Regions from separate parts of the Tepidimicrobium xylanilyticum genome, predicted to be linked through region 3. Evidence: riboswitches for the same ligand, from Rfam matches in the RefSeq annotation. Region 3 holds a riboswitch; each other region holds the start of a gene.
What was found. A riboswitch is a leader RNA that binds a small molecule or an ion and turns the genes downstream of it on or off. The one in region 3 is predicted to bind cobalamin.
Positions count from the first base shown of each region.

Region 1 (12,426 bases), on a different contig from region 3:
GGGTTGCTCTTAATGGATTGAATGCAAACATGATAGTATCGGGGGCTTTTGGAATCTATAATAAGCAGGCTGTGGTCAATGTGGGCGGATATTCATTTGGGGTAATAGGTGAAGATATGGAAATTGTGGTAAAGATGCATGCTTTTTATAGGAAAAACAAATTACCCTATAAAATAGCTTATGTACCAGATGCTATTTGTTGGACTCAAGTACCTGAAAGCCATAGGGTATTGAAGAAACAAAGAAGGCGTTGGCATACGGGAATGGGTGAAAGCCTTAAAAACCATTGGTTTATGAATTTTAATTTTAAATATGGCACCGTTGGAATTATAGCATATCCATATTTTCTACTATTTGAATATGTAACACCTTTATTGGAAATACTGGGGATTACGACTATAATAGTCTCCTTTATTTTGAAGATAATAAATACTAAATTCTTTATATTATATCTATTAGTGTACATGGGGTACAATATGGTTGTATCTATAATAGCAGTATTATTGGATAAATGCTTATTTGGGAAGGATTTGCCTAATGATATAGTTTATAAACAACTCCTCTGCTGCATAATAGAATCTTTTGGATATAGGCAGCTTTGCTCATTATACAGACTAGGAGCCTTTAACCCATTTAAAAAGCAAGAATGGGGTAATATGGTCAGAACAAAACAGCATGTAGTTGAATGAAGGTTGGGACAGGGGGCAGTGGACTGCACCCTGTGTTCCCATAAAAAACCCAGGTATAAACCCGAACAATTGTCCATTGAATTATTCTTCCTCGTATGGCTCAACATGGGCTATTAATTGTAAATTCTTATTATATTTTTCCTTAATGGCATCTTCTATATCGTGAACTAGCTTATGAGTTTTTTCCACATCCAAACTAGAATTGACCATTATATGTAGGTCAATATTTAGATTGTTCATGGTGCCTCTACTTCTTATTTTATGGACATCTTTAACCTCTTCAAAGCTCATTACAATCTTCTTTATCTCCTCTGAATCAATAGCCACACCGTCAAGAAGCACATCGCTATTTTCCTTATAGATTTCATACCCTGCATGAATAATGAAGCCAGCTACTACCAATGAAACCATAGGGTCTATTATAGGTGGTAGACCTAACTTAACACAAATTAGGGTGGCCAACACTCCTAAAGATATGAAAATATCACTTTTTGTATGTTTTGAATCTGAAATGAGAATTTGACTATTAAGTTCTTCTCCTTTTCTATATTCTATAATGGAAACGGCTATATTAACGATTAAAGTAAAAATTAACACCATAAGGCTTTCTAGCGTTATTTCGGGAATTATTGGTACTTTAAATCTTCCAACTGCATTTAAAATAATCTTCCCAGCAGCAAAAAATAACATAATAGATATAAATAAACCAGCCAAAGTTTCATATTTATTATGTCCATAGGGATGATCTTCATCTTCAGGTTTAGATGCAAAAAAGATGCCTATTAGCCCAACCACATTAGAAGAACCATCTGAAAGGGAGTGGAATCCATCAGCCACCAAGCTGGCACTATTAATAATTGAACCAATGATTATTTTTAGTGCAGCAACCATTATATTGGCTAATAAAATGGTAAATAGAATTTGTTGAACTTTCTTATAATTGTTTTTATCCATAGAAACACCTACTATACTAATTAAACCATATTATTAATTATGTTAATATATATGTTAATTATCCATAAAAGGTTCAAATTGATTCATTAAATTCAAGTTCTATGTCTATAGTATTATATTGGTTAATTATGCTAATGTCAATATTATGGTGTTTTATTTCTGCCTTGCCAATCGGCTGTACTAATGAGGATAGGCGTATAGTGGCTAATTTAATGGAATTAATTTATTGTGGGTAATAGCTACATAGATTAAAACGTTTCTGCGAGACTATCTCTAACAGAGGAATATAAAGTTTTTGGATGGAAAAAATAAGAGCAGTAAAAATTTTATAAAAAGCTATTGACATTTTAGCAGGTTAGGATATAATAATAGTAACGATTACTACTAGATAGGAGTTATTATTATGAACAAGCGATATAGTGCTCAAAAAATGATGATAGAGGATGCTTTGATGAAATTGGATCATCCAACTGCTACAGAAATATATGAATATATTAGGGAATTCTATCCTAATATTAGTTTGGGTACAGTATATCGTAATTTAGGCCTTATGGCTGAATCTGGTGAAGTATTAAGGATTACCCTTGGGGATGCTCCTGATCGATTTGATATTAACACCCACGACCATATTCATGTAATGTGTAGGAAATGTGGCGAAGTATTTGATGCTGAAATCGACAATCTAAAAGAATTGCTAACAGAAATGGACCAATACTTGGAAGGGTATACGGGAGTTCATATAGAAAATAGGAGCATGTATTTCAAAGGTGTTTGTTCTAGTTGTAGGGAACAATCTTAATATGAACCTTGCCGGTGTAACCGGATAAAATAAAAATACATTAAGGAGGAGAGTACTTTATGTCACTTATAGGTAAAGAAATATCAGATTTCACAGTAAAGGCTTTTGTTGACGGAGACTTTAAGGATATTAGTAAGGAAGACTTGCTAGGCAAGTGGTCAGTATTTATTTTCTATCCTGCAGATTTTACTTTTGTATGTCCAACAGAACTAGAGGACGTAGCTGATCTTTATGAAGAATTCAAAAAAATTGACGCAGAAGTATATTCAGTATCAACAGATACCCATTGGGTGCACAAGGCTTGGCATGATACTTCAGACACCATTAAGAAGATTAAATTCCCAATGTTAGCTGACCCAACTGGAAAGCTTTGTAGAGACTTTGGAGTATATTTAGAAGATGAAGGAGTAGCTTTAAGAGGAAGTTTTGTAGTTAACCCAGCAGGAAAGATCGTAGCTTATGAAGTTAACGAAAACAGTATAGGTAGAGATGCTTCTGAATTATTGAGAAAGGTTCAAGCTGCTCAATTTGTTGCAAAACATGGAGATCAAGTATGTCCTGCTAGATGGAAACCGGGAGATGAAACTCTAAAACCTGGAATCGACTTGGTAGGTAAACTATAAAATTTAATTGATTCTTACTTATAGGCTATATTGAGATAAACGCCCTTTTATACTAGAGAGTATAAGAGGGCGTTTTTGATTATAAATAGGCCATTATTTTTCCTAGCTAATAAAATATTTTCCTAAACATATTATGTTAATATGTATAATAGATATATAGTGCAAATATATTTTATATTTACTAAAGGGAGGTTCAACCTAAATGAAGACGATAGTGATGACCGACTCTTGTTGTGATTTGCCATATGATTTTATTAAGGAAAGCAATATTCATGTTATACCCTTTACATACCATATGGATGGTGAAGATTACTCTGATGATTTTGGAAAATCGTTAGACTATAAGGAATTTTATAATAGAATAAGGAAAGGCAGTATGCCTACCACATCTCAAATAACTGCTTTTACTTTTGAAGAAAATTTCAGGAAATTTACCTCAGAAGGCTATTCTGTAATCTATATTGGATTTTCTTCCCAATTAAGTTCTACTTTTAACAATGCAATTTTGGCTAGAAATATGTTATTAGAAGAAAATCCTTCATTAGACATAACCCTTATAGATTCAAGGAGTGCATCTGTTGGACAAGGAGCAATAATATTTTACGTATCTCAAATGTTAAAGGAAGGAAAGTCCAAGGAGGAAATAATTCAATGGGTTGAGGAAAACAAACTAAAAGTTAACCATTGGTTTGTCGTGGATAGCCTAGAACATTTAAAGCGGGGTGGGCGAATTTCCTCTGCTAGCGCTGCTGTAGGGACTTTATTAGATATAAAACCTCTGCTTAATGTAGATGATTATGGTAAATTAAATGTTATTAAAAAGATTAGAGGAAGGAAAAAGTCCATCAAAACTCTATTAGATGTACTTAAATTAAACATAGTCAATCCAGAAGAGCAGGTAATATTTATCAATCATGGGGATTGTTTAGACGAGGCTGAATATCTAAAGGAACTGCTTTTAAAGGAAGTAAGGGTAAAAGATGTAATGATAAATTATGTAGGGCCAATAATAGGTACCCATACTGGACCTGGTATGTTGTGTATGGTTTTTCTTGGACAAGATAGGGGAAGAATATAGATAACTCGAAAGGATGATACGATGAGATACATCGATTTAAGAAGTGATACGGTAACTCACCCAACAGAAGAAATGAGAAAAGCTATGTATGAAGCTGAAGTTGGAGACGATGTTTATGGCGATGATCCAACGGTTAATAGGTTGGAAGAATTAGCAGCACAAATGGTAGGTAAAGAGGCAGCATTATTTGTTCCTTCTGGAACCATGGGGAACCAAATAGCCATTATGGTTCATACTAAGTTGGGAGATGAGATAATAGTAGGAGCTAATAGCCATATCGTTCAACATGAGGTGGGTGCTGCAGCAAGGTTATCGGGTGTCAGTTACTCTGTTGTGGACAACCCAGACGATAAAATATATAAAGAAGATGTGATAAAAAGGATTAGAGATGAGGATATCCATAATCCAACAACGGGATTACTATGTTTAGAAAATGCTTTAGGAAATGGAACTGTAGTAACCTTAGAAGAGATGGAGGAATTATATCGGGTAGCTAAAGAATATGGTATCCCAGTCCATTTAGACGGGGCTAGGCTTTTTAACGCTGCCACCTATTTGAGAGTGGAAGCAAAGGAAATTGCCCAATATGCAGATTCCGTAACCTTTTGTATATCTAAAGGGCTATGTTCTCCTGTAGGATCATTGCTTTGTGGTTCTAAGGAGTTTATAAAAAAGGCTGGAAAGATGAGAAAACTATTAGGCGGTGGCATGAGACAAGCGGGAGTTCTTGCTGCCTGTGGAATAATTTCTCTGGAAAAGATGGTTAATAGGCTTGAAGAAGACCATCAGAATGCAAAGTATTTAGCCCAAAATTTAAATGAAATAGAAGGGTTTTCAGTGGATTTGGATAAAGTCCAGATCAATATGGTATTCTGTGAGATAAGCATAAAGGATTTCAATTCTAAGGAATTTGTTGAATACCTATTAGAAAAAGGTATAAAGGTTAACGATGGTGGAAGCATATTTAGATTTGTGACAAATAAGGATGTAAATAAAAAAGACATCGACTTTGTAATAGATTGCATTAGAGAATATATATATATATAAAATAAATTAGACGATCCAAAAAAAGGGTCGTCTTTTTTATTGAAAGTGTAGGTTGGTAATATTTTAAAAAGTATGAATAATATAAATAAGGTAGGGTAATATTTTAGTAAGATTGATAATCTTCAAACTGTAGATTAGATAGATATTTTGAAAGGGGAATTTGTATGGATAAAGTAAAATTAGCTGTTATATATTATAGTTCCACCGGAACTAACTACCAATTAGCAAAATGGGCAGAGGAAGCTGCAAAGGAAGCAGGTGCGGAGGTAAGGGTGTTAAAGGTACCAGAACTAGCTTCGCAAGCAGCCATTGACTCAAATGCAGCCTGGAAGGCTCATGTTGAAGCCACAAAAGATGTCCCAATAGCCACACCTGATGATTTAGTTTGGGCAGACGCTATTATATTTAGCACTCCAACCCGTTATGGTAATGTGTCATCTCAGATGAAACAGTTCTTAGATACTACAGGAGGAGTGTGGGCGCAAGGTAAGCTGGTAAATAAGGTTGTATCTGCCATGTCTTCTGCAGGAAATCCTCATGGCGGGCAGGAGGCTACCATCCAAAGCCTTTATGTTTCCATGATGCATTGGGGAGCCATAATCGTTCCACCGGGATATACTGATAAATCCGTTTATGTGGCAGGAGGAAATCCTTATGGAACTAGTGTAACAGTCGATGGAGAAGGAAAGATGATAGAGAATGTAGAAGCTGCAGTAAAGCATCAGGCAAAGAGAACAGTGATGGTGGCAGAATGGATTAAAAGGGGAAGTAGGTAAAACAACATATTACAATGGGATAAAGGATTACATCCTTGGCTATAAGGTTTTTCCTTATAGCCAAGACCTTTGAATTGTATTTTTAGAAAGAAGGGGGGAATGAGGTGAAAGGGATTACAAAGATCTTTTTAGTCCTACTATTAATTACATCATTAGCCTTAACCTTAACAGCTTGCGGTTCTTCCGATACATCTAATGGGGATGTGACTTACAAGGATGGAACCTATATTGGGCAAGGCGAAAAAAGGGAATTTGGCTATGAGGAAGCTGAAGTGACCATAGAAGGTGGTCAAATAACCAATATTGTACTTAAAAGGATGACACCAGAAGGGGAAGAAGTGGACTATGATGAGTGGATTGGCGAAGATGGTAGACCCAATTTAAAACAATTTAGGGTGGATATGGCGGAAGAAATGATAGAAAAACAAAGCTATGATGTAGACGCTATAGCCACAGCTACAGAAACTTCCAATGGATGGAAAGATGCAGTTAAAAATGCATTAGAGCAAGCTAAGTAATTTAGTCAAGAGAGCAGGTAATCTGCTCTCTTTTAACAGTCTTTTACTCAGTGATGGCTGAAAGCTTCCCGGCTCAAATCACAATAAGTAAGATAATATTAATGGATTAAAACTCTTTTTTCCTTTTTGTTCTATTAACGGGGAATGAAAAATAATATAAAATAAAAGCAATAGAATTATTTTAGGGGGAAAAATGGCTGGGAAACCAAGAATTCATGTAATAAAGTTAAATAGAAAAATATTACTATTAATAGGTTTTTTACTTATTATCATAATTGGCATAGCCATCTTTAGAAACCAGAGGGTAACTAGGATATTTAGTTATAAGCTAAACCAGACTATTGTATTAGATCCAGGGCATGGAGGAATAGATGGAGGTACCGGAAATCCTAAGGATATCTTAGAAAAGGATATTAATTTGGATATAGGGATAAAATTGAAGAAAGAATTAATAGTGGAAGGGTTTAATGTAGTAATGACTAGGGAAAGAGATGAATCCTTGGAACACTTAAGTAGTATCAATTCATCAAGATATAGAAGGGATTTAGATGCTAGACGAAATATCATAAATTCCAATGAACCCTTAATTTACATAAGCATTCATGTAAATTCCAGCAAAAGCTCATCGGCTAGAGGAGCAAAAATATACCATTTTCCAGGGTCGGAAGATGGGAAGGAGTTGGCAGAAAAAATTGCCCATTCCATAGACCTTTACCTTTATGACCAATATTTAAAGGATGATACAATAAGAGCTGAAGTTTTATCGGAGGATTTTTTCATATTAAGGGAAACTGAATATACGGGAGTATTATTAGAAGTAGGGTTTATTACAAATCTAGAGGAAAACAGATTATTAAAAGATGATGAATACAAAAGGAAAATGGCTTATGCTATAAAAAAAGGGATACTTGAGTATTTGAATTGAGCCAGGCGATAGTAGATAAACTATTACCTGGCTCAGTTGACAATTAGGAGTAACGTGGATCGATATCATACCCCTATATATATAATAATGTAGATAGAAAAAAAGAGGAGGATAGGGATGAAGATTACTATTGACCCAAAGGCCAGAGAATTTATAGAAAGGAACTGTAAGGATAAGGCAATTACCATTAAGCTAATTGTGGCTGCTAAAGGTTGATTAACATGTATAGAACCATCTGTTGAGATGGTAATACCTAAAGATGAATCTCTCTACCATAGATATGATATAGATGGGATTAGAGTATATTGTTCACCAGAGGTTAGGAAGAAAAATGACGAAATAAGGCTTAAATTGATGAGGTTTTTTTGGATTAAATACCTATATGTAGATTGAAAGAAAATGGGGCCTAGTATATTATAATATTCATAGTAATAAATATTGGAGGTTTAATATGAATGATAAAATTTGGGTTATTCTCCTGTTAGTGCTATTGATCCCATTAAAAGTTTACAGCGATTATATGGAACCAACGGAAATACATATGGAAAGAGCTATTGTTTTAGAAGTAGAGGAAGGGGAGAATATTGAAGAAATAGAAGGTTTACTAGGCCAAGTCCAATATGTAAAGCTTCAAATACTTAGTGGGAAGTTCAAAGGCCAAATATTTGAGGTGGAAAACAACCTATCCAACAATATGGCCTATGATATTGTGGTAAAAGAAGGGGATAGGGTAATAGTAGGCATTGAAGAATATGAAGAGGATTTTGTAGAAGTTTACATAACGGATTATGCTCGACAAAGCTATGTTTTCTATCTTTTAGCCTTGTTCATACTGTTAATCCTGGCCATTGGGAGAGGAAAAGGGTTGAAAGCTATATTGACTTTGGGCATTACCATATTTATAATTGTAAAGATATTGTTGCCCTTGATGTTGAAAGGAATAAATCCAATTCCTATTTCCGTTTTAGCTGCCATAGTCATTACCATAATTACCATTTTATTTATTGCAGGAATTAATACTAAGAGCATTTCTGCCATAATAGGTACTTGTAGTGGTGTGATTATTGCTGGAATTATAGCCTACTTTGTTGGCAGCCAGGTTAGGTTAACGGGCCTTAGCAGTGAAGAAGCTACCATGCTCATGTTCATCCCCCAAAGGGTGGATTTCGATTTTCGAGGCCTATTGTTTTCAGGAATCATATTAGGAGCTCTAGGTGCCATAATGGATGTAGGGATGTCTATAGCCTCATCTATAGAGGAAATACACAATGCCAATAAAAGCTTTACAAGGAAGGAATTATTTAATTCAGGCATGAATGTAGGAAGGGATATAATGGGGACTATGACCAATACATTGATATTAGCCTATACTGGCAGCTCCATACCTTTATTGCTCCTATTCATGGCCTATGAAACCTCTATGATTAAAGTCATAAATTTGGACATTATTGCAACGGAAATAGTAAGGTCCCTATCGGGCAGCATTGGATTGGTTCTAACCATTCCATTAACTGCTTTGGTTTCCACCTTCTTAATAAAAAGGGAAAATTCCAAGAAAGAAGGTTTCTAAAAAATTTACATGACTCCAATAGCCAATTGACAAATATGTTAAGCTAATACAATAAAAATATTGTTGACAGAATATATAATGAAATATAGACTATAATTAGATGGTAAAAATTGAATATAAGGTTTAGGTTCTTTTTAAGTAAAGATTAAAAGGGAATCAGGTGAAAATCCTGAACGGACCGGCCACTGTAATTGGTGAGTGACCCTTCAAACTGCCACTGAGACTTATCTTGGGAAGGCGAAGGTAAACTATGAACCATAAGTCAGGAGACCTGCCTAAACTGCAATGTAACATATACCTTCCTGGGTTTAAGGTAATGTGTATTTTTGTGTTGTTTTTATATGAACGGGCCTATAAATGCCTTAACCTATGGTGGTTAAGGCATTTTTTAATACAGCAACAATGCCGAGTATGGATTAGGAACGGAGGGGAGTTAAATGAAGAAGAGAAACGTTTTCCTGTTACTATTGTTATCTATAATAATTATTTTGGGGAACATACAGATTTTTAGGGGAATAAAAGATTATTTTTCTGAAGATGTGGTCTTTGGACAAACTAATAAGCTAGAGATTGAATATTGGATGGATACCAGTGCAGAGGAAATTAGTGAAAGCCAGAGTTCTGAGTCCATGTTAGCCAAGTTAAGAAATGAAAAAGTAGAATTCCATGATTCATCCAAAATCCATGAGGAAGAAAGGGAAAATATCAATTCGAATGCCACAGATTCCAAAGAAAGGAGATCACCTTGGGAAAAGTTATTGGAATCTAAGGAAAAGAGAAAAAAGAATGAAGCATCTATCCAAGACCTAGTCCTTGAAAAGGCCAAGGAAGATAAAATAAAGGAAGATAAAATAAATGAAGAAAAAAATAAAAAAGAAGAAGAAACAATAAATAAGTTTCAGGAGGAAATAAGGAAGCTTAGTCAAAATACAAAGAAGGGTCCTGAAGAAAATAATAAGGACCAAGAAGAGAACAAAAATGTAGAAGAAAAAGCAACAGAAGAACAGAAAAAAGCCACAAAAAAAGCTAAAAAAGAGAAGGAGAAAAAAGAAAGAGAACAAAAAGAAAAGCGTAAAAAGGAAAATATAGTAACCATGCAAATTCGCTGTGATACAGCTGTAGCTAAAGGTATGGCTGATAATCCAGAGTGGCAGGGTATAGTACCTAAAAGTGGGATAATATTAGCTAATACAGAATTTAGAATTAAAGAAGGGGATACGGTATTAGATGTATTACTCATGGCTAAAGAACAGTATAAGTTTCACGTAAGTTATAGAGGCGAAGGGGGATCCGCCTATGTAGAAGGAATTAATAATTTATATGAGTTTGATGGTGGTCGTTGGAGTGGCTGGATGTACTGTGTAAATGGCTGGTATCCAAACTATGGAGCAGGAGCATATGTGCTTAAAGGTGGAGATGTAATCGAATGGAACTATACCTGTAATCTAGGCAAAGATTTAGGACAAGAATGGATAGGTGATTAATAGTAAAGGATGGGATTTGATTGGAAGGATACATAAAATTAAAAAAAGTCCGGAAAGAGTTTATCTTAGGAAAAAACATAATTAAGGCTGTAAATGGAATAGATCTGTCCATAAAAAAGGGAGAAATGCTTAGGATAGCTGGACGTTCTGGCTCGGGCAAGTCAACACTTTTAAATTTAATGGCTGGATTGGAAAAGGTTACATCTGGTGAAATAATAATTGCTGGTGGTCATATTGAAAAAATGAATGAAAGAGAACGAATCAGATTCAGGAGGGAAAATATAGGCTTTATATTTCAATCTTACAATTTATTACCTCAATATACAGCATTAGAAAATGTAGCCCTTCCCTTGATATTAAGGGGGGTAGCTCCTAAAGAAAGGGAAAAAATGGCCAAAGAAATTATGGAACAAGTAGGGATATACTCCCATGCAAATCATAAACCAAATGAAATGTCTGGAGGGCAGCAGCAACGTGTAGGTATAGCTAGAGCCTTGGTTACAAACCCACCAATAGTTTTTGCAGATGAACCTACAGGAAATTTAGATACAAAGACAAGTGAACAAGTAATGGAATTATTAGAAAAACTTTTCAAGGAAAAGGGGACAACCTTTGTATTAGTATCTCATGATGAGGACACAAGGGATTATATAGAAAAGACCATATATTTGGAGGATGGAAAAATCATAAATTCAAAACTGAATAAGGAGGAAAATCATTGAATCTAAAAAGAAAAGGTTTTATAGGCATATTAGTGCTTATATTATTAATTTCATTTATATTTGCATATAAGCCATCTGCTAATTATGCAGCAGATGATACTACCACTACTCCTAAGCAAAACAAACCGGGACAGGATAAAATCGAAGTAAGCGATAAAAAAGCCATTGTAATAGCAGATACAGGTACTAAGGCAGTAGTTGGTAAACCAGGAGATAAGGTGCGAATAGAATTGCCCTTAGCAGTTAATAGGGAATATGTACCCAGCTTAAATTACGTACTTAGAAATATTACCATAGAGCCAATCATTCCTACTGAAAGATCTGAAATAGAAAATTGGCCTTTTGAAATTGATAATGCCAGCTATATTAAAAGAATAAAAGATATGACTTACAACAGCCGAGCAGACGTATTTTATGATTTTACTATATCTCAAAGGGCCCAAAAAGGGGTTTATCCAGTTCCATTTTTGATAAATGCTACAATTTGGAGAAAAGATGATATAAATGGGACTCAAATAAAGGAAGATGTAGAATTTGAATTGTTTGCCTATGTAAATGTAACAGAAAATGGTAGCGAATCTAAGGTTACAAATGAAATGGGGGCACTAAGTGTTGCTACAGTAGAAAAGGATGGTTCTTTGATTCCGGCACCTCAAGGGAATGCAGGAGAAAGGATAAAGTTCAAAATACCAATAATAAACAATGGAGGTACATTAACTGATATAAATATTCATCCCGTAATATCCACTTCATTAGACGAATGGCCTTTCATAGTAGAAGTAGTCAATTATGGAAGAAAGATACCTCGAATGAATCCCAGGGATGTAATTACGCTAGAATATGAATTTACGATATCCCCAGAGGTTACCTCAGGAGCTAAACCCATAAACTTTAGAGCTACATATATGGAAAATGGGAAGATGGAAGAAAGTTTGTTTTCTGCCTATATAAATGTAATTAAGGGTAAAGAAGAACCTAAAGAACCAGTAGAGCTTCCAGATTCTGTACCAAAACTTATGGTTGTATCCTATACCACAAATCCAGAAACCATATATGCTGGCAAACCCTTCGAACTAACGCTGAAGCTGCAAAATACTTCAAAGAATAAGAGTATAAAAAATGCAAGTATTGCTTTAACATTGGCTGAAGAAGAATTAATGCCAGATATAGGCAAAAGTGATAGTGCCTATATTGACTATTTGGGGCCAGAAAAAACCGCAACTAGAACCTTTTATTTAAAA
Region 1 covers NZ_FNNG01000004.1:160,115-172,540, reverse strand. The annotation lists partial or broken gene BLV68_RS06450 (glycosyltransferase family 2 protein) at 1-689, shown strand, start outside; gene BLV68_RS06445 (cation diffusion facilitator family transporter) at 771-1,643, opposite strand; gene BLV68_RS06440 (Fur family transcriptional regulator) at 2,047-2,442, shown strand; gene ahpC (alkyl hydroperoxide reductase subunit C) at 2,502-3,065, shown strand; gene BLV68_RS06430 (DegV family protein) at 3,268-4,143, shown strand; gene ltaE (low-specificity L-threonine aldolase) at 4,165-5,190, shown strand; gene wrbA (NAD(P)H:quinone oxidoreductase) at 5,355-5,966, shown strand; gene BLV68_RS06415 (FMN-binding protein) at 6,071-6,484, shown strand; gene BLV68_RS06410 (N-acetylmuramoyl-L-alanine amidase family protein) at 6,678-7,409, shown strand; gene BLV68_RS16270 (CC/Se motif family (seleno)protein) at 7,635-7,802, shown strand; gene BLV68_RS06405 (YibE/F family protein) at 7,861-8,979, shown strand; cobalamin riboswitch at 9,088-9,272, shown strand; gene BLV68_RS15730 (DUF4430 domain-containing protein) at 9,417-10,463, shown strand; gene BLV68_RS06390 (ABC transporter ATP-binding protein) at 10,484-11,185, shown strand; gene BLV68_RS06385 (COG1361 family protein) at 11,182-12,426, shown strand, end outside.
Region 1: another riboswitch for cobalamin. It lies ahead of BLV68_RS15730 (DUF4430 domain-containing protein); the one in region 3 lies ahead of BLV68_RS03580 (energy-coupling factor ABC transporter permease).

Region 2 (12,426 bases), on a different contig from region 3:
TACCTGTTAATTCTCGATAAGCAATATAGGGCATATTAATTCCTGCCTTAAACAACAAACTATTAAGATTGGTAGTCCTAGTATTGATCTCTATTAAATAGTATTTCCCAGTAGTTGCATCTTTCTTAAACTCTATTTCTGCAAAACCTTTATAACCAATATCTTCTAAGAACTTGCCACCTATGTCATATAATTCGGGTACATATTTTTGTCCAGTATAAACAGAAGCCCCAAAATTAACGGGAAATTGTCTATATTTTTGGCATGTTATCCAGTGTGTTACCTTAGCATCTTGATTTAGATAGGCATCAAAGGTATACATATGGTCATCAAAGCCGGGTATAATCCTTTGAACTATTACCTCCAAATTTGCAGAAGTAGCCTTTTCAATAGCCTCTTCCAATTCCTTTATATTATACACTTTGAACAGTTTCCTCCTAAATTTGGATACAAAAGCAGGAGAATCAGTAGGCTTTACTAAGCATGGAAATTTTATAATCTCTTCTACCTTCTCTTTAAAATTTTCTTCATCTATATGAACTGTCTCTGGCACTAATACCCCATGTTTCTTAGCTAAGGAATGTAATTCTCCCTTATCCATAACCTTCGTATATAGACCTTTTTCTGTTTGTGTAACTAAATAATATTTAGATAGAATAGGCAAATACTTATCCATAAATTCTACATATCCATCTGCAGAAGGAAATAAAACCGGCTTATGCTCTTGCTTTTTGCCATATTCCACTAAAAAATCCAATAATCCTTCAGGGTCTTTCTTACAATTTGGTCCAACCAAAAACTCAGAACAATATTTAGAGTAAAATCCATAAGTACCCTTTTTTGAATAGTCTATAGCAACAGTAGGTATTCCATGAACACCTAGACAGCGCATAATACTCAATCCTATATAATAATTAGCTCCAAGAACAACAGCTTTAGTTTTCATTATTCCACCTCAATATTCTATCCACTTTTCTATTAATATAAACCATTACATTGTTTAAAATATTGTAGCATATAAATGGAATTATTTCCAAATAGTTAATTATTAAAAACATAAAATTTTTATGGAAAAAAGCTAAGGTATTGCCTTAGCTTTAAGTTCTATAATATGTCTTCTTTAACCTATTTAATATATCTAATATAGGTTTAAGAAGAACTAGGACTATAATAAAATTTGAAGTTCCATGGATTAAGTCAAACAATAAACCTCTAACCCAATAAGCCCATCCATAAGCTGCACCATAGAAAAAGGATTCTACTACGGAAAAGAAAATTCCAAAAGTGTAGCCAAATATGGCTCCTATGATTGCATAACCATATTCAGATTTTACCCTCCTTTTCAATAGTTCCGTTATTATAATAAGGATGGGCCAAATTATATAATAGACAAGGAGCCAAGTAGCAAACCCATATATGAATATTTCAGTAGTTGTAAAAACTACTGATATTAGCAATACCTTTTTATAACCGAACACAATGGTATATGCAATAAATAATAGGGTAACAATTTCTATATTGGGTATGAAACTTAAGACCAATTTCCCTGCTGTAATAGTTGCACTTAAAATTCCTATAAGAGCTATATCTCTAATCTTCATGGCATTAATAGTTTTTCAATTCAAAGGTATAAGTATCTCCATCGGTTAGAGGTATTTCTCCCGGCCCCGTTGTCGCATCCTTTCCGTTAATATAAATATGGAAGTATTCTTGATTGTTGGGGTCAGCTACATATCCTAACATTCCTGTTACCATGGTACCAAAATCGTATTTTTCAAATGTTACCCCTAGTTCTTCTTCCTTTTCCTCTAATAGTTCTAATAGAAAATTATGGTCTGTATTATATTCAAATGTTTTGTCTACATCTTCATTTTTATTAATAACATGTATTGTAACTAATTTTTGACCCTCTACCCCTTTAGGGCTTAAAAATGCCTTATACCCAGCAAATAATAGTACTGTAACTATTAAAACTAATATAATTGCTATTATTTTTTTATTCATAATATTCCTCCTCACTTTTATCTATAACTCTTAGATATAAAAGGCTTATTCTCCATTCTATCTAAAAAGTTTATATAACAACTTAAAACATATAGAAAATTTGCTAATAGATTAGTAAATGAAAACAATATCTTTGGCACCTTCTCCTGTTGTTGATCTATCTTATGAAGTAATCGAACTAATTCTTTAGTTTTATATCTTAACACATTTAAGTGGCAAGAAAGATAGGAACCAACAGGCAGTGTAAAGCCTTCAACGTGAATTTTATCTTTGTAAAAATAATATATTTCATATAACCTGTCCAAATCCTTTTGTTCAACGGCCAATTTACCTCTTAAAGAACCATTAACATGTAGGCTCATCTCTGCTAACCATTCTAGAATATTACATATGTCATCTGGATATGCTCTATCTCTAGCTATAGCTAAAGATAAGCCAAAATAACTACTAATACCATCAGATAATATTTCAAAATCACAAAATAGCCCTTCTTCATCCATAAATGGATAGCAAATTTCACCCAGCTTCTTTATAATTTACACCTCCCTTAGCAAACAAAAAACCTCCCAACTTCAAGCTGAAAGGTTTGCATACTGTATCCATAGATAAGTGTTCAATATACGAAACACCCTCATCTAATCATACAACACCTCCATCCCTCGTGAAGTTGTCGTTGTACTAATATAGGCAGGTCTTCCGGCTCGGCTTGTAATAGTAGTTTGCCTTCCCAGTTTCCCAGTGGCATTGTAAACTACTAAAATACCTTACGGCGGCGGGACCGCACAGGATTTTCACCTGTTTCCCTATTAATGCTTAAAGCAACCTATATTAGGATATTAAGTTTTCATCTAGATTTATAATACTATAATTTTAAATGCTTATCAATATTATTGATTATTCGAATCCAATAATCTTAAAGCTTCTTTTACAATCCTATCTACTGTAAATCCAAATTTCTCGAATAATTTATCCCCTGGTGCAGATGCTCCAAAATCATCTATAGATAAGATTTTCCCATCACTGCCTATATATTATCCGATGCTGCTTTTACGGCCAATCTTTTGGTTACTTCTTTAGGCAGTACCTTTTCCTTATAGTTCTTTCCTTATTCTTCAAATATCTCCCAAGAAGGCATGCTTACCACTTTAGTACCAATTCCCCTATCCTTCAATCTATTAGCAGCTTCATAGCTAATGCCTTCCATCAAGCAGTCGTCTCCTGCAAGTATATAGGTATGGTGGTCTATTATTTCATGGCTTGGCCTATTAAAATGAGCTGCTAAATGGGCTTCTGCCTATAAAACCCTTATGGTATTAATGGTTAATTTATCTATATTAATGCGATCCTCCCCTTTAGTTTAATCCAATCCCATATTATATATATAACCCAAAAATCCTGTTAATAATTGCACCATTCCTCTAATATTTAAAAAATATTAAAATACTATTTACACAAAACATATGTTCTGTTATAATAGGCTTGGAGGGATTTTAATGAAACACAGGATTATATTCCATATAGATGTTAATTCTGCCTACCTTTCTTGGGAAGCAACATATAGATTGCAACATGGAGAAGTCATAGATTTAAGGGATATCCCTTCCATAGTAGGAGGTGATGAATCAAAGAGGCATGGAATAGTACTGGCTAAATCCATTCCTACTAAAAAATACGGCATTTTAACTGGAGAAAGTCTCTACTCAGCAAGACAGAAGTGCCCAAATTTAACCATAGTTCCACCTAACTATGAAATGTATATGAAGGCCAGTAATTCCATGATAGACCTATTAAAAGAGTATTCCCCTTATATTCAAAGGTATTCTATTGATGAGGTATTTATGGATTATTCTTACAATAGAGAAACAAACTTTTTAGATACTGCCTATGAAATAAAGGAAAGAATAAAAAAGGAATTGGGCTTTACAGTAAATATAGGCATAGGCCCCAATAAATTATTGGCTAAGATGGCCTCAGATTTTGAAAAACCCGATAAGGTTCATACTCTTTTCCATTATGAGATAAGAGATAAGATGTGGCCTCTGCCGATAAGTAAACTGTTTATGATAGGCCCTAGGACTAAAAAGAAATTAAACAAAAGAGGTATTTTTACCATAGGAGAATTGGCTAAACTAGACAAAGATTATATATACGCGTGGTTAAAAAAACCAGGGATACTCATATGGGAATACGCCAATGGAATGGAAAACTCTCACGTAAGAAATGGATCCCTTCCCATTAAATCTATAGGCAACTCCACTACAACCGCCTATGATGTGGATAATAAAAGGGAAAGCCATATGTTTTTATTGGCTTTATCGGAAATGGTAGGTATGAGAATTAGAAATTTAGAACAATGCGGAAAGGTGATTTCTGTATCCTTAAAAAATAATCAGTTTTATTCATATTCCCATCAACGGAAATTAAACTTACCTACCGATTCTACTAATGTCATATATAAAACTGTTAAACAGTTATTCGATGAAATGTGGCAGGGAGAACCTATAAGGCGGTTTTCCATAAGTATTTCTGAATTGTATTCTAACGATTTTCAACAGCTATCCTTGTTAGAGGATTATAGTGAAAAAGATAAAATATTGGATAGAACCATAGATAAAATACGAAATAAATATGGATATAATTCCATAATTCGTTCTTGCTTTCTCCATTCTGGAATAAAGCCTATTATTGGTGGAGTAGTAACAGAAACAGATTATCCCATGATGTCAATTTTCTTATAGGGGTGGTTATGATGAAAGTATTGATGAAACCTATAGAGATGATCGCTTGGTTTAGTGTAAATAAAAATCCAATTCCATTAAGATATAGGATTGTGGATGCAAACAACGTTTACAGAGTCATAAAAGTTGATAAGGTTTTATTTGTTGAAGAAGAAAAACTAGCAGGCAATAGGATGATCCTATACAGGTGTGAAAGCATAATTAATAATGCTAAAAGGATATATGAACTAAAATATGAAGTGGATACTTTTAAATGGTTTCTTTTTAAAATTTAATTTAATAAGTTGTATAGCAGTTTAGTACAAAATTAGCTAGGATAAAAACCAAAAATATATTATCTAAAATAGCTAAAATAAAAGCATAAGTTAGCAAATATAATCAGAAGCCATTTTATACCTAAATTTATTCTCGAAATTATCATATAATTTGTGGGTCTTTAAAAATACTTATAACCTTTCAGCAAAAAAATACATAGAAAGTGGTACCCACTATAGAATCCCTGTAAACATTTGGACATGTCCTCTTTTAATAAAAATATTCGTAACTACAGTTCTTATATAAATTTATGTTGAGATCTCTTGCTTTTAAAGCAGATTATTTAAGACTTATAACAATTCCTAGCATCAATTCTACAAATAAAAAAATGGAAGAATATTCATAACCATATAGCTACAAGTCAAATTACACTATATATTTCAAAATTTAAACTTGTTGTTTCCTAGATATTTTATAAAAAGTTTTCTCGGCATGACGTACTAAATCAGATTTTTCATATGTATTACTAACTTTGGCCCAAGCAATGCAATTAAAATCCCTACATAGCTGAGGTCTTTCTTCATAAATTGTACATAAATACTTTTTTTCATCATTATTTTCAATTATCTCTAGCTTTGGACAGTTTCCCCATACAATCCGAATTGTATTTGGTGAATCCTGTATATATGGAATTCCTATACTTTTAATAAAATTTAAATATCTCTCATCACATTTTACGGGAATAAATATTTTACAACAGGCACCACAATGTACACATAAATCACTTTTTATATCTGCATATGTCAACATAGATTCCACCTCCCATTGTTTCAAGCATTTTTTTATGCAAATTTGTCTTTTACTCCTTTATAAACATCAGGATGTTCGCCTATATCCCACATGGCACTTATTATAGATTGTTTTATTTCTTTGCACCAAGGAAAAGGAGAATTTATTTTTCCTGTAATTTTATAAGTTACACCTCGACAAAAACCAGCACATATATAACGAAGTTCACATTTTTTACATGGAATAATATTATCAACATTAATGTCGTTTCTTACTTTTTTAAGAGTTTCTGAGTTAAACCATATCTGATCAAACATTTGATCGTATATATTTCCACATTTAAAATAACTTGCACCTATTGTATTTGTACATGGATATATATCACCATTAGCATCCATAAAAACACTAGACATTCCTGCTCCACAATAATTGCGTCTTGTTAAATCTCGCATAGGCAATATCATTGTATGAAATAGTGTACCAGCTAGATCTTTTTGATTGAATCTGCCTTCAGAGTACCATCTCGATAATATATTATATAAGTCATTAAAAGGCACATGACACAACTTATCATCCTCTTTACATCTTCCGATAGGAAACAAAGGTGATGTGAAACATTGGATACCATTGATTTTACAAAATTCAATAAATCCCTCCAGATAATCAAAATTTTCTTTGTGTACAGTCATGCTAGCAGTAACATTTAAATTATATTTTTTAAGTATATTTATTGCTCTAATTGCATAATCATAACTACCCTTTCCTCTAAATTTATCATGTTTTTCTTTATCTATGCCATCAAGTGATACTGTAATATTATCAATAGAATATTCCTTAAAGAAACGTGCTACTTCATCATCAATTAATATACCATTAGTATTTATTGTTATCTTTGGAAGTTCAATTTCTCGAGCATATTTAATTGACTTAAATAATAATTCTTTTCTTAAGAGCGGTTCTCCCCCTGTAAATTGAATATAGCAATTTTCTGAGGCATAATTTTTAACTCCGTCAAGATATTTTTTAATTCCACTAAAATCAATTTCATCTTGATAATTAATTATTTCCTTTCCAGCATCAGCGTAACAATATGTGCATCGCAAATTACAATTATTTGTTATATTAATTCCAGCAGTATCAATTATCCCTTTCCATTCTACACTATTACCATAATTTGCTTTTATAATTTTGTGTTCTAATAATCTATCATAAATTTTTTGCACTGCAGCCCTTGTCCTATCAGCATCTCCATTATATCTTATTACATATTCCTCTACTACCGATTCAATATCATCTTTTTTCTTAAACAATTCTAATAACCTTTTTGCATTTTCATTAACAACTAACCAATAAGGAATATCCGGATAGATAAATAAATATTTATTGCCTTTTTGATAATACACATATTCATTATTTAATATTGACATATAAACACCACCTTATATAGTAATATAATAAGGATAGTTAGTTTCAATGCAAGTTATTTGCATTAAAACAATCCTATCCTTATTATATTATTTACTCAAATGTTATTACTGTCTGTCCTGCCTTATACCACATGACACTTGCAGATGAAGTCGTTAAGTCAGGATTGAAATCATCACATCCTATAAAGTCAAATTCTTGGTCTAAATCTTCAAAATCTAATAGATCTAATCTTACAGAATTAATTCTTTCCACATCAATTCCCTCCTTTCATTAATTTTTAATTAATTTCAAAAAACCTTCACTAGTACTATCATTACATCTTTTTATATTACAACTAATAAATCCAGTATTTTATATATTAGATTATGTATAAACTCAAATTAGTACTTTAATATCAAGTTCCTATCCAAGTATTTTAAATAGCAATTATTTAATCTGGTACCATAAGTATAAGACCTTCAATAATATTTACTATTACTTAACTACCTGTTTCATAGCTAAACCTATGTATCAAAAAATTTCTCTAAGCATCAATTTGCAATAAGCTTCTCCAAGTACTTATTTATAATATCTCTTGATTTATCATTAGAAATCTTATATTTTTCACTAATTATTTTTATAACTTTTTCATAATCTTTAGTTTCATATAACAACCTTAATATCATATATCCAGATTTATTGATATTCAAATAAGTATCATGCGGCACAAATACACTACCGCCTGATTCTTCTTTTCTTATTCTCATAGACCTACCTTTAACATTAACTGAAAATGCATTTGATGATTCAAATTTCTTTACCTCCCTGGGAAACTCAATTCTTTTCTTGGTAACTACCGGAATTTCTAATGATATCTTGTCTTTCTTCTTTACAAATGGACATAAAGGATCTACCCCTAAAATATCACCTGAATAAAAATAAGCCCTAGCCCTACATCCACCTCCACAAAGAGAATGATATTTGCATTCAACACAGTCAGTTTTTAAATCTTCTAGTCTAATTGAACGTATCCAATTAAAAACTGGGCTATTATCCCAAATTTCTTTTATATTATTATTGAAAATATTACCCCCTATAAATTCTGAAATTCCAGTTAAAATACAGCAAAAATACATATTCCCTACAGAATCAATAGCACCAAGCATTCTTCCACCAGGACATGCTAAATTAGTCTGTTTATTATAATAATCATCGCTTAAATTATTAACAGCATAGGGAATTTTCTCAAGAATTTCCTCTTTTGAATAACCAGCTTCCAACAATGGTACAAAAAATTCAAATGGTTGAGTTAGTGCTAACGAAATAGGGACTGGCGATTTTACAACTAACCTCTCAATATAATCAATCATGAAATTTTGAAATTCTTCATAATTAAAACCTACATTATCTTCAATAGCCCTTCCAGTATTATAGAGAACCATTAATCTAACATGGGGAATTCCCATTTCTTTAGCTAATTCTAATACTTTAGGGAGATAAGAATATGTTTCTTTGCCTACTGCAAAATTCCATGCTACTTCTATACCATATTCAACCATCATTTTAGAGGTCTCAATAGCTTTATTAAATGCAGTTTTATTATTCCTTAAAAATGAATAAGTTTCTTCATCATAACCATCCATAGAAATATGAACATACTTTTTATTTCCCTTCAATTTGGATAGTTCATAGATCATTTTTTCATTCCACAGTATACCATTAGTTACTATACTTACATTGATATCTCTATATTTATCTATATGTTTAATAATGCTCAATAAATCATCTCTTAAAGTTGGTTCTCCGCCACCTAATTCAAATCTAAATACCCCCAATTTATATAATTGATTTATTAATGTGAATATTTCTTCTGTTGTCATTTCATTATCTTCATACCTAGGGAAGTTCCCATAACAATGCTTACATTTTAAGTTGCACTTACCAGTTAACTCAATTGGAACATATGTAGGTGAGCTATATTTCATTTAGCTACCTCCTTTCTTGATTTCATGTCATATATATACCACATCGTATCTATATATGTATCATGTAGATCTTTACACCATACAAACGGATGCTCTAAATCCTTATATTCCTCATAAGTCAAAGCTCTACAATGACCAGCACAAATATATTTTAAATCACATTTTCTGCAAATAGGAAAATTATCTACAGATATGTTCCTTAAATATTTAGCCTTAGGAGACTCCTCCCAAATTTTTTTGAAATCACATTCTTCTAATGAACCTAACTTGAAATATTCACTACAAATACTATCAATACATGGATAAACATCACCATTAGCATCTATAAATATCTTGTTCTTGGCTATATTACAAGATTTCTTACGAGTTAAATGCAATAACGAATTTATTAAAATATTATTCAAAGTATATGCTGCTGTATAATTTGAGATTATGCTTTTACTTATCCCTGTTTTTATTTCATCAACTATTCTATTTAAACTTGCTGGCTCAAGATTCAAATTCTTAGCCCTACCTAATTTTGCAAGAGGAGTTAAAGATGGAAATATCTTTTCTTCACTGCACATCCTTAAGAAATTTTCAATATCAGAAACATTTTTTTCATGAATAGCCATTCTTGCAATAACTACTAACCCATTATCTCTAAATATCTTAATTCCCTTTAATATATTGGAAAATGCTTCTCTAGGTCTTGTTATACAATTAATTTCTTCACAAGAACCATCTAAAACAACTGTAACCTCACGTACGCCAAGCTTGTACAGTTTTTTAGCAATTTCTGATGTTATCAACATTCCATTACTTTCAATATAGAAATCATTAAATCCTAAACTTCTCGCCTTATTTAGTGCGTAAAAGAGTAAATCCAACTGCATTAATGGCTCTCCACCAGTAAAACCAATTCTGCATTCCTCTGTAGCGTATTCTTTTAGCCCTTCCAGTACATTGTTTATATACTTTTTTTCCAAAACCCAATCATTATTTTCAAAACCATAGTTCCTATAGCAGCTATTACATTTTAAATTGCAATCCCTGCTCAATGTGAATTCACAAAGTTCAATTTTATAATTTGAAGATTCCCTACTTTTTTCTTTTAATTGCAAAATCTTATTAAAACTATCTAGGAAGTTTTTACAAACTAACTCACTTTGCTTGATATTATATTTTTCTTGTATGTGCTGGCTTACTGTTTCTAAACTATCGTTTCTAGTTAATAAGTTTAATAGATCCATACCTCCCTTTCCTGTTACAAACCAATATGGAATTTCTGGGAAAATAACAAGATATTTATCACCTCTTTTATAAAAGTTAAAATTCTCAGTTATTAAACCCACTTTATCACCTTCCACCTCTCAAAAGTACTAATAAAGTATTGCATTTTCTTGTTAGTATATTTTCATGTATTTGTAGACCTACATAATACGGTTTTATTATTGTGAAATCTTACAACCATACTTTTTAATAACTAGCATTACAAAACATTTTATCTAAATCTATAACTTCATCAGCAAAATCTAGCATTTCTTTTTTATGAGTTACACAAATAATAATTTTATCCTCTCTTATCTTTTTTAAATATTCATAAAACTTAATTGAGGTTTCATAATCTATAGATGAAGTTGGCTCATCTAGTAATAATATTTGTGGATCATTATATAATGCCCTTATAATATTAAGTTTTTGTTTTTGACCCTCAGAAAATATATCACCATTTCTTTTTACTAGAGTTTTATATCCGTAGTCTAATTCATCAATATCCTTTGTAATATTCAATATATCAGCTAGTTCCGCTATTCTTTGCTCATTATAATAGTGTCTTCCAAAAGTTAGATTTTGCGCTATACTCATATTGTTAAAAAGAAAAGCATTTTGTAAAGCAATACCAAAAAGTTTCCTAAGTGACATATTATCTATTTCTCTAATTGGAATATCATCTATCAATATATTTCCATCCTTGATTGTATAAATCCCACAAATAAGCTGAATTAAGGTAGATTTACCAATGCCATTTTTCCCAATGATACATATAATCTTCCCTTTTTGGAAGGTATAACTAAAATTTTTTATGATCAAAGTATTATTATGCGAGAAATTTACATTTATAAAATGTATGCCTTCATTAACATAGTTCTTTTTCTTTTTCTTGCTATTTGTATTATCTTCATTTTTAAACAAGTAAATTTCACAAAACCTTTCCAAAGCAACTATTGATTTTTGAAATTCTAAATTTATTTTTGCTACAGCATTAATTGGATTATATAATTTACCAATATACATATTAAAAGATATAAAGCTTCCAAGAGTCATTTGCCCATCAATAACAGATATCCCACCAATCAATAATAAAGAAATAGGTGCTATCGTATATAAAAAGGATAATACTTGATTATTTATTGTAACAAGTTTTACTCTATTAACATGTTCTTTTATTAACTCATGTAAATGTCGACTGAATATTAAACAACTCATTTTTTCTCTATGATTAGCTTTTATTATGGTTATGCCTTCAATGTGCTCTTGTAATCTATTAGTTAGCTCAGAAGTTTTAGCCCTTACTTGAAATTGATTTTCTCTTATTTTTCTATTAAAAAACTTAAAGTGAACTATAATTAAAGGAATAACCATTAGAGTAATTAAAGTTAATATAATATTTATTTTAAACATGATAATAATTACTAATATAATCAGAAGTATTTGAGACAATAAACTTATTAAAAGATCTGAAAATAAATTTGTTATATTGCTAATTTCACCTAGAACTCTTTGTATTAATTCTCCACTTCTGATTTTTTCAAAAAAATACATATCTTGTTTTAAAATCTTATTATATAGAGCTGTACTTAAATCGTAATCAATTCTATTTTTTAAATATGATAAATCTCTAGTTAAGCATATAGAAAAAAAGGATTCCAAAATATAACATACAATAAATATAGAACTTAAAGTCAATAAAGTTTCCATGTTTTTCAAAATTAAGCCTTCATCTATAATTAGTCTATAAATATGAGGTTTATATAAGTTCAATATTAGACCCAAAATTGTTAAAACAAAAATTCTAGCATGAACCCAAATATACTTAAATATAAATTCCAAATAGATTTTAAAAATAATATTCATATTACCTAACTTTGTCACAATATCACCAATTCTTATATGCATTATATAAAATGTGAATTTTAGGGTTTTTATAAAGAAGAGTCTCTTATATTTTTTATCTTTATTAGTTAACTGATATGTAAAGTAGGATA
Region 2 covers NZ_FNNG01000003.1:165,014-177,439, forward strand. The annotation lists gene BLV68_RS05025 (carboxylate--amine ligase) at 1-946, opposite strand, end outside; gene BLV68_RS05030 (hypothetical protein) at 1,098-1,601, opposite strand; gene BLV68_RS05035 (DUF4430 domain-containing protein) at 1,606-2,004, opposite strand; gene BLV68_RS05040 (ATP:cob(I)alamin adenosyltransferase) at 2,022-2,504, opposite strand; cobalamin riboswitch at 2,674-2,846, opposite strand; gene BLV68_RS16255 (transketolase-like TK C-terminal-containing protein) at 2,892-3,032, opposite strand; gene BLV68_RS16260 (transketolase-like TK C-terminal-containing protein) at 3,110-3,211, opposite strand; gene BLV68_RS05050 (Y-family DNA polymerase) at 3,498-4,742, shown strand; gene BLV68_RS05055 (hypothetical protein) at 4,754-5,017, shown strand; gene BLV68_RS05060 (YkgJ family cysteine cluster protein) at 5,445-5,807, opposite strand; gene BLV68_RS05065 (radical SAM/SPASM domain-containing protein) at 5,840-7,213, opposite strand; gene BLV68_RS15405 (hypothetical protein) at 7,305-7,466, opposite strand; gene BLV68_RS05070 (radical SAM/SPASM domain-containing protein) at 7,745-9,178, opposite strand; gene BLV68_RS05075 (radical SAM/SPASM domain-containing protein) at 9,175-10,512, opposite strand; gene BLV68_RS05080 (peptidase domain-containing ABC transporter) at 10,637-12,337, opposite strand.
Region 2: another riboswitch for cobalamin. It lies ahead of BLV68_RS05040 (ATP:cob(I)alamin adenosyltransferase); the one in region 3 lies ahead of BLV68_RS03580 (energy-coupling factor ABC transporter permease).

Region 3 (8,574 bases):
TTAGTAGGAGTTTTATTAGTATTACTATTGCCAACAAAATTAAACATATTAATGTTAGGAGATGAAATAGCTACAGGTCTTGGATTGAATGTTGAAAGAACCAGATTTATATTCATAATACTATCATCGTTATTAGCAGGAGCAGCTATTTCTGCTGTTGGTTTATTGGGTTTTGTTGGACTTATAGTTCCTCATATTGCTAGATTGTTCATAGGTTCGGATTATAGAATATTATTTCCAGGATCTATTTTTTTAGGAGGAACAATAGTTATGTTATGTGATACTGTGGCTAGAGTATTGTTAGCACCAATGGAAATTCCAGTAGGAATAATAATGTCAGCTTTAGGGGCACCTTTCTTTTTATTTCTATTAAGAAGGAAAGAGAGGGTATAAGTGGATTAGTAAGTAAAAATTAATGGTACAATATTAACGGTACAATATAGTGGAGTTTATAGCATTATGTTTTTCCTATGGGTAGGAGAACTTGTTTAAAACAAGTTCTCCTTCATCTATATTTTAATTTATCTTTTTGCAAACAGGTATTCTTTAGGGATATCGTTAATTTCCAATCCTATCATAGCTTCCCCTAGGTTTTTTGAAACTTCAGCTAATATTTTTGGATTATTATAATTTTGGACAGCTTTAACAATGGCTTTTGCTCTTTTTTCTGGATTTTGAGATTTAAAAATACCTGAACCGACGAAAATACCATCACAACCTAATTGCATCATTAAGGCAGCATCTGCTGGAGTAGCGATTCCACCTGCTGCAAAATTTAACACTGGTAATTTACCATTTTCAGCAACATATACCACCAGGTCATAAGGAGCACCTATTTTTTTAGCAAAGCTCATAAGCTCTTCTCTAGGCATATTTTCTAACTGTCTTATTTGTGACATCATTGTTCTCATATGTTTTACTGCTTCAACTATATTTCCAGTACCAGCTTCTCCTTTTGTTCTTATCATTGATGCACCTTCACCTATGCGTCTTAGTGCTTCTCCTAAATTTCTTGCCCCACAAACAAAAGGTGTATTGAAAGCTTTTTTATTTATGTGGTAATTATTGTCTGCTGGTGTTAAGACTTCACTTTCGTCTATGTAATCCACACCTAAAGATTCGAGAATTTGTGCTTCAACAAAATGACCAATTCTGACTTTTGCCATTACTGGAATGGATACAGCTTCTAATATATCTTCTATTAACTTAGGGTCTGACATTCTAGCAACTCCGCCATCTTTTCTAATATCTGAAGGAACTCTTTCTAATGCCATAACAGCAACTGCACCGCTACTTTCAGCAATTTTAGCTTGCTCGACATTCACAACATCCATTATAACACCACCTGCAAGCTTTTCATTTATTGATTTTAGTTTAACCATAAAGCATCCCCCTTTTCATAAATACAGTTTTTGGTGTATCTATATAATATCAAAAGTGTATATATAATGTCAACGTATCAATATAGTGTATGCATACAATATATTGAAGCATAAACATGAAAATAATTTATTGACAATACAACTAAATTATTATATTATTTGTGTTGAAGCGAGAATGGGCAAAAATCTCCATAATAAACTTAAAAAGCATTAAAGAAATTTACCCGAAAAACGACAAAGAAAAATACCTTAATATGGGTGAAGTAATAAAATAAAAAACGAAAACTAAATATTACAAACGCTAGGTTCTATTAGATTAAAAGGGAAACTGGTGAAAATCCAGTACAGCCCCCGCTACTGTAATTGGGACGAAATCAACATATGCCACTGAGATTATCTCGGGAAGGCGTTGATAGTAGGATGACCAAAAGTCAGGAGACCTGCCTAGTCGTTTTTAAGTAACCTTCGGTGGGAAGGGAAAACTTATACTTTTAAATATGGTTATGTTTTATGTTTTGTATTTTATGTTTTTGATTATGATCATATTTAAATTATACTATCAAATAGTCCCTAACCAAGAAGGTTAGGGACTATTTATTTTTAGCCTATCAAAATTATAAGTTTTCTTATTTTTTAACATTACTTTTTTAATAAATTTGGGAGGTAATTTGACCTAAAAACAAAAAAGAGAGGTGAGTTTTATGAAAAACAGTACAAAGTTGTTCCTATCTATTCTACTACTTATGTTTTTAAGTCCAGGTATTGGGCAAGCTATGCATATTATGGAAGGTTTTCTCCCTGTTAAATGGTCAGTTATTTGGATGATTGCATCTTTGCCGTTTATTGTTATAGGTTTTAAAAAGATACACCGAATATTTAAGGGGGATGCAAATCAAAAAGTACTTATAGGATTAGCAGGAGGTTTTGTATTTGTACTATCTGCATTAAAGATACCTTCCGTAACAGGGAGTTGTTCTCATCCAACAGGAGTAGGTTTAGGGGCCATATTGTTTGGACCTACCACAATGACGGTAGTAGGATTGATAGTTTTATTGTTTCAATCATTATTATTGGCTCATGGAGGGCTAACGACTTTAGGTGCTAATACTTTTTCCATGGCAATAGTTGGTCCTATAATATCTTATAGTGTTTTTAAACTATTAAAAAACAAAAATGGGAATACGACTTTTCCCGTATTTCTAGCAGCATTTTTAGGAGACTTAATGACTTATGTGGTAACTGCAATCCAACTATCTTTAGCATTTCCTGATTCCATAACAGGCTTTGTTGGATCTTTAGGAAAGTTTTTATCTGTATTTGCTGTTACTCAAATTCCTCTAGCAATAGTAGAAGGAATAATAACTGCTATAGTCTATAATTTATTAGCTGAATATGGTAAGGAAGGGGAGATTCATATTGAAACTATTGAATAAAACAAATCTTTTACTTATACTATTAGCTATTGTTATGGTTATAACTCCTTTGTTTATAAAAAAAGATGCAGAATTTGAAGGAGCCGATGGTCAAGCAGAAGGAGTTATAACAGAGATAAATCCAGATTATGAACCTTGGTTTGATGCCATATGGGAACCACCAAGCAGTGAAATAGAGAGTTTGTTGTTTTCCTTACAGGTGGCCATTGGTGCGGGAGCTATTGGATATATATTTGGAATGATGAAGGAGAAACGAAAAATTGCTGTTAATAGATAAGTATGCATATACTAATAGATTGGCAAACTTTAACCCTATGACAAAGTTTATCTTTGTCATAGGGACCTTGTTGATTGCCACAATTTTAGACAATTTATATATTAATTTATTTTTATTTATGCTTATGGTCTTTTTAACCATATTTGCTGCTAAAATTCCATGGAATAAATATTGCAAGTTAATGGTCATACCTACTATTTTTTTAATAATTAGCATTGTAACTTTATTATTGAGCTTTTCTGAGGAAAATAGGTTTATTTGGAGTATTAAAATATGGGGCAAATACCTAGGGACCAATTACGAATCTTTAAAGGGATCTATAAAAGTTGGAATAAGGGTTTTAGCTGCAATTAGTTCCACACTTTTTTTAGGACTTACAACTCCATTAAACGACATAATAAGGGTGCTTAAAAAGCTTAAAATCCCAAATACCTTAATAGAACTAGTGCTGCTGATTTATAGGTTTATATTTACTCTTTTAGAAGAATCCAAAGATATAATAATGGCTCAAGAGATGAAGTTTGGCTATATCAATATGAAAAATAGCTATAAATCTATAGCTTTACTCATAAAATGTTTATTTATTAGACTATTAATTCGATATAAGGATATGGTAATTTCTTTAGATACCAAATTATACACTGGAGAATTTAAAATAGGTGATTAGATGATAAAGATAGAATCATTGGAATATCAATATGAGGATGGAACAGAGGCTTTAAAAAATATTAATTTGGATTTAGAAAAAGGAAATACTATTGGGGTTGTTGGAGCCAATGGTTCTGGCAAATCTACTCTTTTTTTAAGTATTATAGGTATATTAAAACCCACTAAAGGACAGATAAAATACAAGGATAAAACTATAAAATACAATAAGAAATTTTTGAGACAGTATAGAAAAAAGGTAAATATGGTTTTTCAAGATCCAGATAAGCAGTTATTTTTCTCCAAGGTATATGATGATGTGGCTTTTCCCTTGAGGAATTTAGGTTTGAGTGAAGAAAAAGTTGTAAAAAAAGTTGAGAAGGCTTTAAAGATGGTAAATGCCTATGATTTAAAAGATAAGCCTACACATTTTTTAAGTTATGGCGAGAAAAAGAGAATTTCTATAGCTGGGATCTTAGCAATGGATTTGGATTTAATATTGTTAGATGAGCCTACAAATGGATTAGATCCTTACATGACTAAAGAGGTAAAAAGGATAATAGAAGAACTTAGTCAAGAAAAGAAAATAGTATTATCTAGCCATGATATGGATTTAATCTATGAAGTTTGTGATTATGTTTATATTTTGGGAAAGGGAGAAATATTGGGTGAAGGATCACCAGAAGATGTATTTCTAAGGGATGATTTATTGAAAAAAGCATGTTTGGAAAGACCTTGGCTAGTGAAAGCCCATCAAGAATTAGGCCTACCATTATGTAAAAATGAAAAACAATTATTTCAATGGAAAGGAAAGGATTATGAAAAAGGGGATTATAGTAGCTAGTTTTGGTACAACTTACGAGGAGACTAGAAAACTATGTATTGAAAGCATAGAAAATAGAGTTAGGGAAAAATATAAGGATTTTTTAGTATTGAGAGCTTTTACATCTCAGATGGTAATTAACAAACTTAAAAAAAGGGATAATTATAATGTGAACAACATAAGAGAAGCCTTAGAAGAGATGAAAAACGATGGAATAGAGGAAATATACATTCAGTCTCTTCATATATTATCAGGTTATGAATATGAAAAAATACTAAGACAGACAGAAGAGTTTATAAAGGATAATAGAGATTGTTCAGTCAAAATAGGTAAACCTCTTCTTTATGATGATGAAGATTATGAAAAGATAGTTAAAATATTAAATTTACCAGATGTAAAGGCTGATGAATGGATTATACTTATGGGGCATGGTACAAGCCATGAAACAGATATATCATATGATAAATTAGAAAAGATTTTTAGAGAAAAGGGTTATGAAAAAGTATCTATAGCTACTGTAGAAGGTAGGATTACTATTGAAGATTTAATACCTAAGCTGAAAAACGAAGGAGTTAAAAAGGTGTTTTTAAGACCCTTTATGTTAGTAGCAGGAGATCATGTAATTAACGATATGGTATCAGAAGAAGAGGATTCGTGGAAAAGCATATTAGAAAAGGAAGGGTTTAATGTAGAAGGAATACTTGAAGGATTAGGTCAATTGAGAGAAATACAAGATATTTACTTGCAGCATATAGAAAAGATAATGGATTGACAGGAGGGGAAAATGAGGAGGAAGGTATTGGTTTCATTGTTATTGATTTTAGTTTTATTTTTATTTACTGCTTGTTTTAATAAACAAGATTTGGAAACTAACGTAGGATCAAAGGAAGTAAATGGTGGACAGGCAGAAGAGGAAGAAATAAAATATGGCATAGAAATTAATGAGGATTCCGTCACATTTGAAGATGGAAGAGGAGAAGTGGTGACTATCTCTAAATATCCGAAAAGGGTAGTAGTATTGTTTAATTCTTATCTTGAAGTTTGGTGCAAATCTGGAGGTGCTGTTGTTGGGAGACTGGAGGAAGCGGCAGAAAAAGTAGTAGAAGAAGCCAGAGATGTTGAAACAGTAGGTAGGCAGGGAGCGATAAGTGTGGAGAAAGTATTATCTTTAGAACCGGATTTGGTAATTTTAAATTCCAATCAAAAACACCAAATGGACTTAGTACCTATTTTTGAACAAAATGGTATTGATATTATAGCATTAAATTATTTCACAAAGGATGATTATTTTAAAATGGCAAGGATATTTACAGCCATAAATGGAAGGGATGACTTATATGAAGAATACGCAGTTAAAGTTAGGAAGGATATAGAAGAAATAATAGAAAGGGCACCAAAGGACAGGAATTATAAAATTTTATTGATGATGGCTACTGCAAAGCGTATTACCGCAAGGAGTTCTGATACTACAGTAGGAGAGATGTTAAAAGATTTACATACTACTAATATATCCGATTCAGTAGCTACAGGACCTGAAGCAATAGCCTTTAGTATGGAAAAAGTGTTAGAAGAAGATCCAGATTTTATATTTGTACAAACTAGTGGTTTTGATAAAGAAAAGATATTAGAAAGACTTAAAAAAGATGTGGAAGATAACCCAGCCTGGAGTTCATTAAAAGCAGTAAAGGAGGATAGATATATATTCTTGCCAAAAGATTTATATATGTATAAACCAAATCATAGATATGCAGAAGCTTATAAAGGATTAGCAGAAATACTTTATCCTGATATTTTTAAGTAGAGAGGTTTTATGGGAAGAAGGTGAATACATGGTCATAAGGGCAGAAAATCTTTATGTAAACTATGGAGAAAAAGAAATATTAAAGGATATATGCTTAAAGGTAGAAAAAGGCCAAGTAGTAAGCATAATAGGACCTAATGGTTCAGGAAAATCTACTTTAATAAAGGTTTTGTCTAGGTGTATAAAACCTGCAAAGGGTAATGTTTATCTTGAAGATGAAAATATATTAAGATTGCCAACTAAGTTAGTAGCAAAAAGGATGGCTATCCTTCCCCAATTTAAAAACACTCCTAACGATATTACTGTAAGGGAACTAGTTTCTTATGGTAGATACCCCCGCTTAAAATTTGGACAAAGGTTGGGAAAAAAAGATTATGAAATAATAGATTGGGCTATTGAAAAAACTGGAATAGTAAAATTGAAAGATAGACATTTAGCCACTTTATCTGGTGGAGAGCAACAAAGGGCATGGTTAGCCATGTCCCTAGCTCAGCAACCAGAAATATTGTTATTAGATGAACCTACTACGTTTTTGGATATATCCTATCAACTAGAAATATTACAATTGGTTAAGGAACTGAATGAAACTTTGGGTTTAACGGTTTTAATGGTGTTGCATGATTTAAATCAAGCATTTAGGTTTTCAGACAGTATATTGGTATTAAAGGATGGACAAATATGGGAGTATAATAATCCCAATTTAGTTTTAAATGAAAGATTGCTAAAAGAGGTGTTTAACGTGAAAGGTCACATATATCGAGATGAAATAAACCGTTGTCCCTATTTTATACCCTATAAGGCAAATTAAAAGATGTATGTATTGAATGGTTGTGTGGAAGTATTGCTTCTTATATGGATGATAAAGTATTAATGGGGATTGGTCCATAGTTTAAGTTAAAGGGGTGTAATAATGAAAATATTATATGCTATAGGTACAGGTCCAGGTGATAAGGAATTACTGACCATAAAAGCAGTAAAAAGGATTAGAGAAGCTGATATAATCTTTGCTCCGCATAATAAGGGAAAAAATATGGCTTTAGATACTGTTAAGGAATATGTGCAAGATAAAAAGGTCATATTACTGAATTTTCCAATGGGGAAGGTTACAAAGCAAGATTATACTGATGTAGCTGACACAATCCATGATTTAATTCCAGAAGGCAAATGTGGAGTCTATTTAACCATAGGAGATCCTATGATATATAGCACCTTTATATATCTCATGAACGAATTAGAGAAAAGGGAAATTCAAATAGATATTATCTCGGGAATACCATCATTTATTGCAGCAGCTGCTCAAACGAAAATTCCTTTGGTAATTAAAGGGGATAAATTTTTATTGATGGATGAATTTTGTGAGGAATTATTGGATGATACAGATACATTATGTATATTAAAGACATTAAGGGATAAAGAAGCAATATTAGAGTCATTGGATGGAAAGGGCTTTAATTATACGTATGTAAAAAGGGTAAGCCTAGAAGATGAACATGTACTTACTGACAAAGAAGAAATAATAAATGATAAAGATTATATGTCCCTTATCCTAGGAAGGAAGAAAGACAATGATTAGATTTATTGAGATCAGCCAAATGTGTATCCATTTTCGGTAATTACTAAAAAGGCCAATATACTCAAATATACTGAAAGCCTAGCATCAAAGGAGGTAAGATATGTCTAAGTTGTATGTAATTGGTATAGGGCCAGGAGGCAGAGAGCATATGACCTTAAAGGCCATAGAAACTATAAAAAAATGTGATATTATTATTGGATATACCCCTTACATAGGGTATCTAGGGGATTTAATTGAAGGAAAGCAAATTTATTCTACAGGAATGAAGGGAGAGATAGATAGATGTAAATTGGCAATAAGAAAAGCAAAAGAAGGACATAATACTGCCATAATTTCAACTGGAGATGCTGGGCTTTATGGTATGGCTGGACCCATATTGGAATTAAAAGAAGAAATAGAGGTAGAGATAGTTCCAGGGGTTACAGCAGCTTTTTCTGCAGCCAGCGAACTGGGTTCACCTATTATGCATGATTTTGCTTCTATTAGCCTTAGTGATTTACTGACTCCTTGGGAGGCTATTGAAAAAAGGATTGAGAAAGCTTCAGAAGGGGATTTTGTAATAACAATATATAATCCTAGAAGCAATAGCAGGAGAAATCATTTAGAAAAAGCAGTGAGAATAATGTTAAAATATAAAGAA
Region 3 covers NZ_FNNG01000002.1:273,705-282,278, reverse strand. The annotation lists gene BLV68_RS03590 (FecCD family ABC transporter permease) at 1-393, shown strand, start outside; gene pdxS (pyridoxal 5'-phosphate synthase lyase subunit PdxS) at 522-1,382, opposite strand; cobalamin riboswitch at 1,669-1,844, shown strand; gene BLV68_RS03580 (energy-coupling factor ABC transporter permease) at 2,084-2,815, shown strand; gene BLV68_RS03575 (energy-coupling factor ABC transporter substrate-binding protein) at 2,799-3,092, shown strand; gene cbiQ (cobalt ECF transporter T component CbiQ) at 3,076-3,759, shown strand; gene BLV68_RS03565 (energy-coupling factor ABC transporter ATP-binding protein) at 3,760-4,581, shown strand; gene BLV68_RS03560 (sirohydrochlorin cobaltochelatase) at 4,556-5,332, shown strand; gene BLV68_RS03555 (ABC transporter substrate-binding protein) at 5,345-6,361, shown strand; gene BLV68_RS03550 (ABC transporter ATP-binding protein) at 6,390-7,169, shown strand; gene cobI (precorrin-2 C(20)-methyltransferase) at 7,272-7,934, shown strand; gene cobJ (precorrin-3B C(17)-methyltransferase) at 8,035-8,574, shown strand, end outside.